3 regions of the Edaphobacter dinghuensis genome follow, and region 1 is predicted to be linked to each of the others. Evidence: riboswitches for the same ligand, from Rfam matches in the RefSeq annotation. Region 1 holds a riboswitch; each other region holds the start of a gene.

What was found. A riboswitch is a leader RNA that binds a small molecule or an ion and turns the genes downstream of it on or off. The one in region 1 is predicted to bind cobalamin.
Region 2: it holds a riboswitch for cobalamin, as region 1 does, so the genes downstream of both, IEW09_RS03945 (ribonucleoside-diphosphate reductase subunit alpha) here and metE (5-methyltetrahydropteroyltriglutamate--homocysteine S-methyltransferase) in region 1, are expected to answer to the same signal.
Region 3: it holds a riboswitch for cobalamin, as region 1 does, so the genes downstream of both, IEW09_RS09475 (TonB-dependent receptor) here and metE (5-methyltetrahydropteroyltriglutamate--homocysteine S-methyltransferase) in region 1, are expected to answer to the same signal.

What each region holds. Positions count from the first base shown of each region.
Region 1 is NZ_BMGT01000002.1:522,146-526,050, reverse strand. Features, by position in the region: gene IEW09_RS07815 (acyloxyacyl hydrolase) at 1-669, shown strand, start outside; gene ftcD (glutamate formimidoyltransferase) at 679-1,599, shown strand; cobalamin riboswitch at 1,604-1,797, shown strand; gene metE (5-methyltetrahydropteroyltriglutamate--homocysteine S-methyltransferase) at 1,949-3,905, shown strand, end outside.
Region 2 is NZ_BMGT01000001.1:978,557-982,461, forward strand. Features, by position in the region: gene IEW09_RS03945 (ribonucleoside-diphosphate reductase subunit alpha) at 1-1,959, opposite strand, end outside; cobalamin riboswitch at 2,061-2,263, opposite strand; gene IEW09_RS03950 (DUF4450 domain-containing protein) at 2,422-3,905, opposite strand, start outside.
Region 3 is NZ_BMGT01000002.1:940,293-944,197, forward strand. Features, by position in the region: gene IEW09_RS09470 (DinB family protein) at 1-255, shown strand, start outside; gene IEW09_RS09475 (TonB-dependent receptor) at 335-2,809, opposite strand; cobalamin riboswitch at 2,846-3,067, opposite strand; gene IEW09_RS09480 (group II truncated hemoglobin) at 3,199-3,684, opposite strand; gene IEW09_RS09485 (quinone oxidoreductase family protein) at 3,724-3,905, opposite strand, start outside.

The DNA.
Region 1 (3,905 bases):
CAGGCTGCGGCGACCGGCGATGCAAACCCGTTTCACGCCAACTCCGGCAAGCTCCCCTTAGAGTTCGGCGTGCTCGTCCAAAGCGGTGTCGGCCTGACAGAGAACCGCAATAGCTTCAAGTTCCTCATGGCCGGCGTTCACGCTGGAAAAGTTCTCACCGACGATTATCTGCACGGTCCGCTGCGCGGCAACTTCGAGTACGCCGTCGAGGTCTTCCCCTTCTGGCAGTCCTACACGCCGAAGTTCCAGCGCGCCAACTGTAGTGCTGCCTCTACCTCGTCTACCCTTTCCTGCTCGCCTCTTTACACAGTCGGAGGAACTTACAGCGGCGTCTCCATCACCCCCATCATCCTGCGCTGGAACTTTACCGGCACGCGGCGCATCTCACCCTGGATACAGGGTGCGGGGGGAGTTCTTTGGACGAATCACAAATATCCGGCATTCGGCGGGCAGCCTTTGAGCCTCTTCAACGACGGCCCCAACACCGACGCCAGCGTATGGAACTTCACGCCGCAGGGAGGCGTTGGCTTTCACTACTTCTTCCGGCCGCGCCGGTCTATCGATTTCAGCGCCAATGCAGTGCATATCTCATCCGCTTCACTCGGAGACAAGAACCCCGGAGTGAACGCAAGCCTCCAATTCACAATCGGCTATACCTGGTGGAAGTAAGACGGCCCTATGAACCCTGATGCAATCATCGAGTGTGTCCCCAATTTCTCTGAAGGCACGGACCCTGTAGTTGTAGGCAAGATTGTTGCAGCCATGCAGACTGAGAGCGTGAGCCTGCTCGATTGGTCGCTCGATACGGCGCACAATCGTTCGGTCGTCACCATCGCCGGGCCACCGGCGGCTGTGATCGCCGCAGCGGTCAAGTCAGTCGGCAAGGCGGCGGAACTCATCGACCTTACCAGACAGAAGGGCGTTCATCCTCGTATCGGCGCTGCCGACGTCGTTCCGTTTATCCCCGTCAGCGGCATCTCCATGGCAGAGTGCGCTGTGCTGGCGCGACAGGCAGGTTTGTTGATCTGGCGTACCTATGGTGTCCCTGTTTACTTCTACGGAGCTGCCGCCGCGCGTCCGGATCGCGTTCAGTTGGAAGATGTGCGCAAAGGACAATTCGAAGGACTCCGCGAAGCGACGCGCCGCGATTCGTCCCGTTGCCCCGATATCGGAGGGCCGAGCCTTCACGAGACCGCAGGCGCCTCGGCCGTTGGAGCGCGTAATTTTCTGATCGCCTACAACGTGCATCTGCACCAACCCGATATCTCTGCTGCCCGCGCCATCGCCCGCGACATTCGTGCCTCGAACGGTGGCTTGCATGGTGTGAAGGCCATCGGTGTCGTCGCCAATGGCCGCGCGCAGGTGAGCATGAATATCACCGAATTTCAAATCACTCCCATGCGGCACATTCACTCGACCATCAAGCATCTCGCGCAGCGTCATGGTGTTCTCATCGACGACGCGGAGCTTATCGGCCTTATTCCTGAAGACGCTTATGAAGAAGGTGCTGATTGGGTCAAGCAGATCACGGGCTTCGATCCGGCGCTGAAGATTCTGGAGCGACGTCTGGAGCAGCCGCTCGCCTGGCCCACCGTCTGATGTAAAGTGAAAGATGTGTAGGTGCAAGACCTCGGTCTTGTTAAACGGGAAGCCGGTGAGATTCCGGCGCTGACTCGCAGCGGTGATGGGAACGAACAACGCACGGCCAAGGCCACGCACTGTTCTTGAAAAAGAATGGGAAGCGGCGTTTAGTAGGTAGCCCAAAGTCCGAAGACCGGCCTGCCGCCACCACCGCGGAAGAGACGCTTGCGTCTCCCACTGCGGCTGCGCTGAGGACGCCGGTCTCGAGTCTGGATCGGTTGCCAATGTTCCGTTGACTCCGCTATAGCGGAAGCGACGATGCCTGCGCATAAGGTGGTTCCGCCGTTTTCAGGAGAGGAACCCAAAGATGTCATCGCCTTCACAATCCACTACAAATCTTGTCACCGCAAATCTGGGATATCCACGTATCGGACGCCATCGCGAGCTGAAGTTCGCGCTTGAAGAGTTCTGGCGCGGACGCCTGAGCGAGGCCGATCTGCTGGCAACCGCAAAGACCTTGCGGCAACGAAACTGGCAACTGCAAAAGGACGCCGGTCTCGATGTCATCCCGAGCAACGACTTCTCGTTCTACGATCAGGTGCTCGATGCTCTGGTGCTCGTCGGCGCAACGCCGTCGCGCTTCGGTGCTGGCCCAGTCACGCTCACTCGCTACTTTCAGATGGCCCGCAACAGCAACGAGCAGACCGCTATGGAGATGACCAAGTGGTTCGATACGAACTATCACTATTTGGTTCCAGAATGGAGCGACGATCTCGCGTTCACGCCTGACACGACGAAGTTGCTGGCGGAGTTTGCTGAGGCAAAGAGTCTCGGTATCGCGACCAGGCCCGTTCTGATTGGCCCAGTCACCTTATTGCTGCTTGGCAAAGCGGTTGATGGCACCAATCCGTTGGATCTTTTGCCTCGACTGCTTAAGGCTTATCGCACAGTGCTTGGCGAGCTTGCGGCGGCTGGTGCGGAGTGGGTTCAAATCGATGAGGCTGTTCTCGTAACCGACCTTCCGGAAGGCTACGCAGCGGCGTTTCGCTCTGCCTACGTCGAGCTTGCCAACATTCCGCTCAAGCTGATGCTCACGACTTACTTCGGTGAGCTTGGCGACAATCTCGAACTGGCATGCTCACTCGGCACAGCCGGATTGCATATTGATGCGGTGCGAGCGCCGAAGCAGGTTGCTGAAGTAGTCAAGCAATTGCAGCCTACGCAGACACTCAGCCTCGGTTGCGTCGATGGCCGCAATATCTGGCTTGCAGACCTTAACGCATTGCAGAGCGTTGTTACGTCGGTTACTGCGAAGATCGGAGCGGAGCGGTTGCAGCTTGCGCCGTCCTGTTCGTTGCTGCATGTCCCTTATGACACCGCTGATGAAGACAAGCTCGATCCACGCGTCCTTAGCTGGCTTAGCTTCGCAAAGCAGAAGGTGGAAGAGCTTGTGCAGCTTGCACAGGGGCCTGAAGTCGCTGCAACTGCCTTTGCCGACAATCGCCGTCGCCACGAAGATCGTCTTGCGGCGGATAGCAGCACTAACAAGGACGTTCGCGAGCAGCTTGCCACTCTGTCTGAAGGAGCTTTTCGTCGCAAGTCTCCATACCAGCAGCGCGTCACCGTGCAGCGGGAGGAGCTTGGTCTTCCTCTGCTGCCGACAACCACGATCGGCTCTTTTCCGCAGACGCAAGAGGTTCGCAAGCAACGCGCTGCACATAAGAAAGGCACGATCTCGGATGCGGAGTATAACGACTTTCTGAAGCAGAAGACGGAAGAGTGCATTCGCGAACAAGAGCAGATCGGACTAGACGTTCTCGTTCATGGCGAGTTCGAGCGCAACGACATGGTGGAGTACTTCGGTGAGCATCTCGCCGGTTTCACCTTCACGTCGAACGGCTGGGTGCAGAGCTACGGCTCGCGCTGTGTGAAGCCGCCCATCATCTACGGCGACGTCTCGCGTGTCCGTCCGATCACGGTCGAGTGGAGTAGTTATGCCAGCTCGCTCACCACAAAGCCGATGAAAGGAATGCTTACCGGCCCAATCACCATTCTGCAATGGTCGTTCGTTCGCAACGACATTCCCGAACGCGATGTTGCCTGGCAGATCGGGCTCGCCTTGCGCGAAGAGGTACAGGACCTCGAAGCGGCTGGCATTCGCGTGATTCAAGTGGACGAGCCTGCGTTGCGCGAGGGGCTTCCGCTGCGGCGGTCGGAGTGGCCTGCTTATCTTGACTGGTCGGTCAAGGCGTTTCGGCTGGCCACGTCGAGCGTCACAGACGGCACGCAGATCCATACGCACATGTGCTACTGCCAGTTCGAGG
Region 2 (3,905 bases), on a different contig from region 1:
CTGCATGAACTCGCCCGAAAGCGTCTCACGCTTGAACAAGTTCGAGATCTGCGGCTCAATGCACTCATAGCAGCCAACGATAGAGGCAATCGTCGCAGTGGGCGCAATGGCAATCAGCAAGGAATTACGCAGTCCTACTGTCTTCATCCTTTGGCGCAACAGCTCCCAGCGTTCCTTGTCGGTGGGAGTTGTGCCCCACAGCTCAAACTGAAACTCGCCCTTTGCGGCTCGCGTCTCCTGAAAGGCAGCATGAGGTCCATGCTGCTCCGCCAGGTCGCACGACGCACTTAACGCATGGAAGTAAATCTCCTCCTGAATCTTTGCTGAGAGAACTCGCGCCTCTGCGGAATCAAACGGAATCCGCATCTGGAAGAACACATCCTGCAACCCCATCACGCCAAGTCCCACTGGTCTCCAGCGGCTGTTTGCGGCTGCTGCCTGTGCGACAGGATAGTAGTTGATGTCGATGACGCGATCGAGCATCGGCACCGCATGACGCACCGTCGCAGCCAGCTTCTCGAAGTCGAATACGCCATCTGTCAGGTGACGTGCAAGATTAACAGAGCCAAGATTGCATACAGCTGTTTCCGCCGAAGAGGTCACCTCTGTAATCTCCGTGCAGAGATTCGAGAGGTGAACGATATTTCCTGCGGCGCCCGTCTGATTGTTCTTGATGTTGCAAGCGTCCTTGAAGACCATCCATCCGTTACCGGTCTCTGCGAGCGTGCGCATCATCCGTGCGTACAGATCGCGGGCCTTCACCTGTCGCCGATAGAGTTGCTTTTCCTCCGCTTCCACATAGGCTTTATCAAAATCTTCGCCATACAGATCGGTGAGGTGAGGAACATCCTTCGGATCGAACAACGACCACATGCCATCCTCGTCGGAGCGACGCATGAATAGATCAGGAATCCAGTTCGCCAGATTCAGGTTGTAGGTTCGTCGCGCCTGATCGCCGGTGTTGTCGCGCATCTCGAGGAACGATTCGACGTCTGCGTGCCATGGCTCAAGATAGACGCAGCACGCGCCCTTCCGCTTGCCGCCTTGATTTACTGCTGCGACTGAAGAGTCCAAGGTTCGTAGCCACGGCACGATGCCATTCGAGATTCCATTGGTGGCGCGAATCAGCGAACCTTCCGCTCGAACGCGATGAAATGCCAGCCCAATGCCTCCCGAAAACTTCGACAGCAACGCGACCTGCTTATAGGTGTCGTAGATCGAGTCCAACGAGTCCGCCGGAGAGTCCAGCAAGTAGCACGATGACATCTGTGAGTGCTTCGTTCCGCTGTTGAACAGCGTTGGCGAACTCGGCATGTAATCGTGCGAAGCCAGCAGCTTGTAAAACTCGACGGCCTCATTCACCCGCACCGACAGGCCCGCCGAAACCCGCATAAAAAAATGCTGTGGCGTCTCGATCACCTGTCTCGTAATTGGGTGTCGCAGCAAGTAGCGGTCATACACCGTCCGCAGGCCGAAGTATTCAAAGCGGTCGGAGAAGCGGTCGTCGATCGCGCTGTTCAGCTTGCGTACATTTGCGCCAACAAACTCCGCGGCATCCTTCGAGATCACGCCCTCGCGATGGCCTACCTCAATCGACTGCGAGAACGAATAAATATTCTGCCCGCTCACCTCTTTCGAGATCGTCGCCAGCAGCAACCGTGCTGCCAGCTTCGAATACTCCGGCTCTTCTGCGATCAGGGCAGCCGCAGTCTGAATCGAGATCGAATCCAGCTCTCGGGTCGATGCGCCATCGAACAACCCGCCAATAGTCTTGCTGGCTACACGGATCGGATCGACATGGGGCAGACCATGGCAGCAGCGCTCGACCGCGCGAACGATCTTATTAACGTCGACAGGTTCCAGAGCGCCGCTGCGCTTACGAACCTGCATCTGCGGAGCAATGTCGGCAGCAGGAAATTGTGGATCAAGGTCAGAGAGCGTCGTCTGTAGAGTCGCCACGGGGAGGTGTCCTTTCGCTCCGGGAAGACACAGATGGAAGGATCGCCGAGACAGACGCCGATCACCCCATCCTCCCCTCGGAGGCGCGTGAATTTTGTGCCATATCGGCACATCTCATGGCAGGTCTTCGGACTTTGCAGGCCACCTACTTATCCCAGCTTCCCAGCCCATTTCTTTTGATACTGGACCAGTGCTCGTACGGGATGTTCGTTCCTGCTTACCGCTGCGGGGCAGTTCCGGAATCTCACCGGGTTCCCTATTAAACCCAATTTCGCAATTGGGTGCCGTGAAGTAAAACGACTATATCAAGCGCTTTTTTATGCGTCAATCACAATATGTAGGGGCATCTGTGCATATCCGGCTATTTGCATGGAATAGCAAAACACCCTGGGTTTGCCGCGGTCAAGGCATTCGACTTTACTGAAAGAGGCACTGCGATGCACGGTATTTAAAGAGCTGCTGCTAACGAATCAATGTAGCCGCGAGCAAGGCGAGAACGACTCCATAAAGGCTGCATTCGATTTTGATCGAGGCCAGTTCTCGTTCGGGATGCAGGTCAAGTGTGAGAATGGTCGCAGAACCTCCTTGAATCGGTCTTCCTTTCCCCCTGAAGGTGGCAGGATCGAGAAGTCGCGTCTGTCCAGTACGTAGATCGACTCGTGGTGGCAGTGGAGCGTCATTGATAAACAGATAATCATCGAGCAAATAATCCTGCTCGATGGGCCACCACGTCTCCGGTGTACGCAGGACGAGCTTTGAACTGGTTCCATCCTTGTAGATCGCGCTTACCGTGCCATGTTGCATATGGCTGGCTTGCGGATAGGTCGTTCCGGCCATCAGCAGATATAGTATGCGTGCGTTGCCGGACACGGAGAATTCGATCGCCTGCTGATCGAGCTCCCATTGCGAGATGAAGGAACAATTAGGCGCAGAGGGGCTTTCCGGAGTAAGGAACGGAACATTGATGCTGGTGTGAAGTGTCCCTTTTGCATTGCGCAGACCGGTATCGTCGATAGCAGCTTGCTGATCGAAGTTAGCCCAGCCGCCGAGAAGCGTCTCGGGCAAAGCAAGTGAGCAGAAAGGCGATCGCGGTGCAGCATAAGAACGGGTAAAGATATCGTTGATATGCCCTTCAAAGAAGGGAGCCAGTTCGATTGGATCAATGATCGTGGAGGAGCTAACAGAGGCAGCAGTATCGCCGAGCAGAAGCTGTGGAGCGATTACCTCGAAGCTGATCGGAAGCCAGTATCGGCAATCCTGCTGCTGCATTCGGGCAAAGATTGTGTGGTGTCCCGGTTTGATCGCAACGCCATCTCGCAGACAAGACTGCGGATCGTCGATGAGTGAATAAGTGAGGCCGGAGGGAAGTGAAACAGTCTCATTCAAGTGATAGGTGCGGAGCACAGGGCGAGCGAGAGGAGCAACGCCATGCCAGTGGATGGATATCTTCCACGATGGCTCTGCTGCAAAACGGATGCGAATGGAGGGAGAGCCGACTGCTTCAGAATCGAAGTGAGCAGTGACAGGCCTTCCATTTGCGGTGATAACGGGGAGAGTCATCGTGGCTGCAGGCAGTATCAAAGCGAGTTCTACAGGCTTTTGCAGATGACTGACGATCTCGAACGTCTCGTTGAGGCCCTCGCGGCGCCAGGTAAAGTCGATATCGGGATGATGAAGTGCGACTTCGTTCCAGGACGCAGGAAAGCCTGGGCGGATAACGAGGGAGTTGTGCAAAAGGTCTGGCTGAATGCCATAGAGACCTTCTATCAAAGCGCGGGAAGTAATGCCGATGGGATCGCCGAAGTCGCGCTGAGACTCTTGGCGATGAACATCGAGCTGCGAGGTCATGTGCAGGTTGCCCGGGCATAGGCCCATGAACATCGAATCGAGGAGATTACCTTTCAGGAGCGCGAATGCTTCGTCTCGCATCCCGGTCTGCCAAAGGG
Region 3 (3,905 bases), 420 kb from region 1:
CTGCTCGCGTACAACGATGACAGCATGCGCGAAACCTGGCGTCTGATGCGCGGCGATGAGGAACTGCTTGCTATACCCCGAATGCAATTCCTGCGCGACATCATGCTGAATCACTGGTATCAACATCGCGGCCAGTTCAGCGTCTACCTTCGCATGCTCGATGTGGCTGTCCCGGCAAGCTGGGGGCCAAGCGCTGACGAAAGAGACCCCGGCCAGGGTTTTCGCTGGGTACATCGGCCCGCACTCGTCGCCTGATAAACGATCCTCAACAAAATAAAACGGCCTTTGGGTTCATCACCCAAAGGCCGTTTTCGCGTGCTGCTATATAAACCGGTTAGTTGCCGCCAATCCTGATCTTCAGACCGGTGCGGAAGGTGAAGGGCAAGCCAGGATAGCCGATGGGACCAATGTGCTGCTGGCTGAGCAGATTGCCGAACTGGCTGAAGATGGTGACGTGATTGGTGGCAGCGAAGAGGAAGTTGGCGTCGAGCTTGGCATAGCCGAAGTCCAGATCGCGGTTGGGAAGAATAAGGCTGTTGCCAAAGTTGGGATCGAAGCCGTCGAGGTAGGTGGAGTCGTCAGAGCGGCTGGCGAGCGCCCCCTTGAGGGCTGCGGAGAATTTGCTGGTGGTGTACTGTGCGGTGAAGAAGCCAGTGTGCGGTGGGCGACGGAAGGGGCGAGCACCGATCAGGGGGCTCTCGGCTCCAATGGCGATGCCGGGAAGGTTGGGATTCTCCGTGGGGTTGCCGGTGTTGGCCGCGATGGCGTCACCGGAGAACGACTGGATCACAACAGCGTCGAGGTAGGTATAACCGCCACGCAGGAAGATGTGGCGAGTAGGCTGGTATTGCAACTCGGTTTCGAGGCCCTGTGCGCGGAAGGCCAGCGAGTTGAGATAAGCCGAGAAGAGGCCGGAGACCACGCTGGGCGGCAGGCCGAAGTATTGCGTCAGTGCGCCTGACTGCACGCCTTCCAACTGATGATCGAAGATGTTGTGGAAGTAGCCTGCCTTGAGGATGAGCTTCTCGCTGAGGATGTTCTGGTCGATGCCGATGTCGTAGGTGCGTGAGCGCTCCGCACCGACCGGGGTGATGTGATACTGCGCGATGGCTGAGGTATTCCCGGCCAGTTCCAACTGCTTGTAGAGGCTCTGGAACTCGATGGCAAGGTTTGGCTCCTGAACGCCGGTGGCGACGTTGGCGCGAAGCTTGGTTCCTTTGAACCAGCCGTTGCCGGAGCGAACAGGAACATACGAGAGGCCGATGCGCGGTGTTCCGGCTACGCCGTAAAGATGGTTCTTTTCGATTGCACCGCCAAGGGAGTAGAAGAGACGGCTTTTGATATCGCCCTGAAATTGAAGGGTGTACTGATAGTTGGTGCGCTTGGTGATCTCGTCCTCGCCGAAGTCAGGCTCGACGAAGCTGCCGCGCTCGTTCTCGTAACGGAAGCCGAAGAGGGCAGTGAGGTGGTGGGTGAAGGCGTAGTCGGATTGGTAGTAGAGCTCGTCGCGGTTGGAGGCGGAGTCTTCGTTGGGTAGAAAGAAGGACGCCTGCCCGGTAGCGGTATATCCGTTGGCTCCGCGAATGGTGACGTTATTGCCGAAGTATTCGGTGAAGACGTCGCCGCCGCCAAAGTCATAAGTGATAGGCTCGCCGACGTTGGTGAACTGGTGCTCCTGCTCGCGCTTGCGGGCGATTCCGTAGCGGACAAGGTTATGCCATTTGCTCTGGAGCGCACGGTTTTCGAGGGTGAGGCCGGAGTAGATGTCCTGATCGCCCTGCTTGCCGTCCGAGGAGATGCCGTAGAAGTCATGCGCGCTGGGCAGACCGCTGGCCGAAACAGCATTGCGCAAAGTGAAGCGAGCCTGCGTGTTGGCAGTGATGTTGAAGCCGAGGTTCGCTACCGAAGTGGCGGAGTGGAACCTGTCCAGAGGCAGCGCGTTGGAGCTGTCGAAGCGTGAGAAGGCACCATAGTAGTCGAGACGGTTCCATGCACCGCTGAGGGCAGCTTCGTTGCGATAGGTGTGGAAGTTACCGGCGTCGCCCGAGTAGTTGAGCGCAGGGCGAAGAGAGTTGCCGCGTGGGCTGTTGAGGCTGACAACAGAAGCTCCGGCGTCAGAACCGTAGAGGACGCTATTGGGACCGCGGTAGAACTCAAATCCGGTAAGGCCGGTTGAGGAGACATTGCCGAAGTCGAAGACCCCGCCCACGTCTTCAGCGGGAATGCCGTCGATGAGCACCTTGTTGGCCGTGGAGTTGCCGCCGCGAACGAAGAGCGAGGTAGCCCCGCCGTATTGACCGGTCTGAACGGCAGCCGCGCCGGGAGATTGGCGAAGGTCATCGACGATGCCGACCTGGGTGACGAGATCAGACTGTGGGATGAGCGTGACTGGCGAGCTGACCTGCTGGATCGGTGTAGGGATTCCGGTGGCAGTGACCGTGACAGCGGTGGTAACGGAGGCAATCTCGAGGGTGACGTTGCGGGTGACAACATCGGTGCGACCGCCGTAGAAATCCTGGCCGATATTAGGCGTGAAGGTACGCGCCGAGGTAAGCAGAAGGAAGCGTCCCGGCGCGGTGCTGCGAATCTCAAAGGAGCCATCGAGGCCGGTAAGCGAGGCGGCGATGGCGCTCTTACCCTGAATCAGTTGGACACGGGCTCCGGCGACGGCGGCGCCGAGCGGGTCGGTAACAGTGCCGCGAACGATGACGGCGCGAGCGCAAGGCGCGGCAAGAAACAGGATGGCGGCGAGTGCAGCGAGCGTGCGAAGAGATGACGCTGCCGCGGAACGGTGCAGAGGTGCAGACATGAGTGAAGCTCCTCCATTCCCCCCTCGGGAATGTGGTTGATGTACGCAGACGGAACCGGTCTCCTGACTGACGCGATGCATGATGGCCGTGGGGCTTGGCTGCTTCCCTTCCCAATGCGCTACGGCATCAGTGGGAGCGGCTGGCTGGCATTCACGCAGCGATAGTACGGCTGCGTGCGCGAATCACAGTTGCGGGGCAGTGGCGGAGTCTCACCGCGCTTCCCGAGCATTCCGAATCGGGACAAAGGGTTTAGGTGGAACGGCTGGAGATACGATGCCACGCCGCAGGAGAAAAAGGGTGAGGCTTAAGTTTGAGGCATCGATAGGTGGAAGTCAAAATGAATGCATAGCCCGAATGCGGATCGACAAGGTCCTGTCGCTTGCGGCCTTCAGGATTCAGGGGTATCCGGCTGATAGGGACCGCCGGGAACGCCCCAGTTCCAGGCGGGCATCGGCGCATCGCTGACTGGGGTATCGGCAGGGAGCGCCGAGTTGATAACGGCGAGGCGAGAACCCCACTCGAGGTAGGCGACGAGAGCAGAACGAAACTCTGGGTCGGAGGGAAGTTCCAGCTCGTCTGCGGTTTCAAGCAGGAGGCCAACCCAGCGGTGGCGTTGCTGCTCCGTGATGCCCCGCCCCAGGTGGTGACGGATCATGGCAGCGTGTCCACCGTGAAGTCTGGAGTAATCGTCGGGACCACCCAGTACCTCGGCGATGAACTGGGCCACATGCTGGAAGTGCTCCTTCGGCATCTGAGCGAAGAGAGGCTCAAGAATAGGGTCGGAAGGAACCTTCTCATAGAAGCGGTCGATGAGCCGATTGAGGGGCTCTGCGCCGCCTAGCCATTCGTAAAGGGTGGGGACTTTGGAGGCCATGGCTGAAATTTTAGCGCGATCCACCTCCGTGGTCGATTCTTATGGAATAAGAAGCAGCTTTCCCGTAGTGATGCGGGCTTCGAGATCACGATGAGCGTGGGCCGCGTCGGCAAGTGGATACGTGTGCTCGAGCCGAAGCTTGAGTGTGCCGTCGGCGACGGCATTAAGGACAGCGCCTGCTCGGAGCTCGAGCTCTGCGCGACTGGCAATATAGTCCTTGA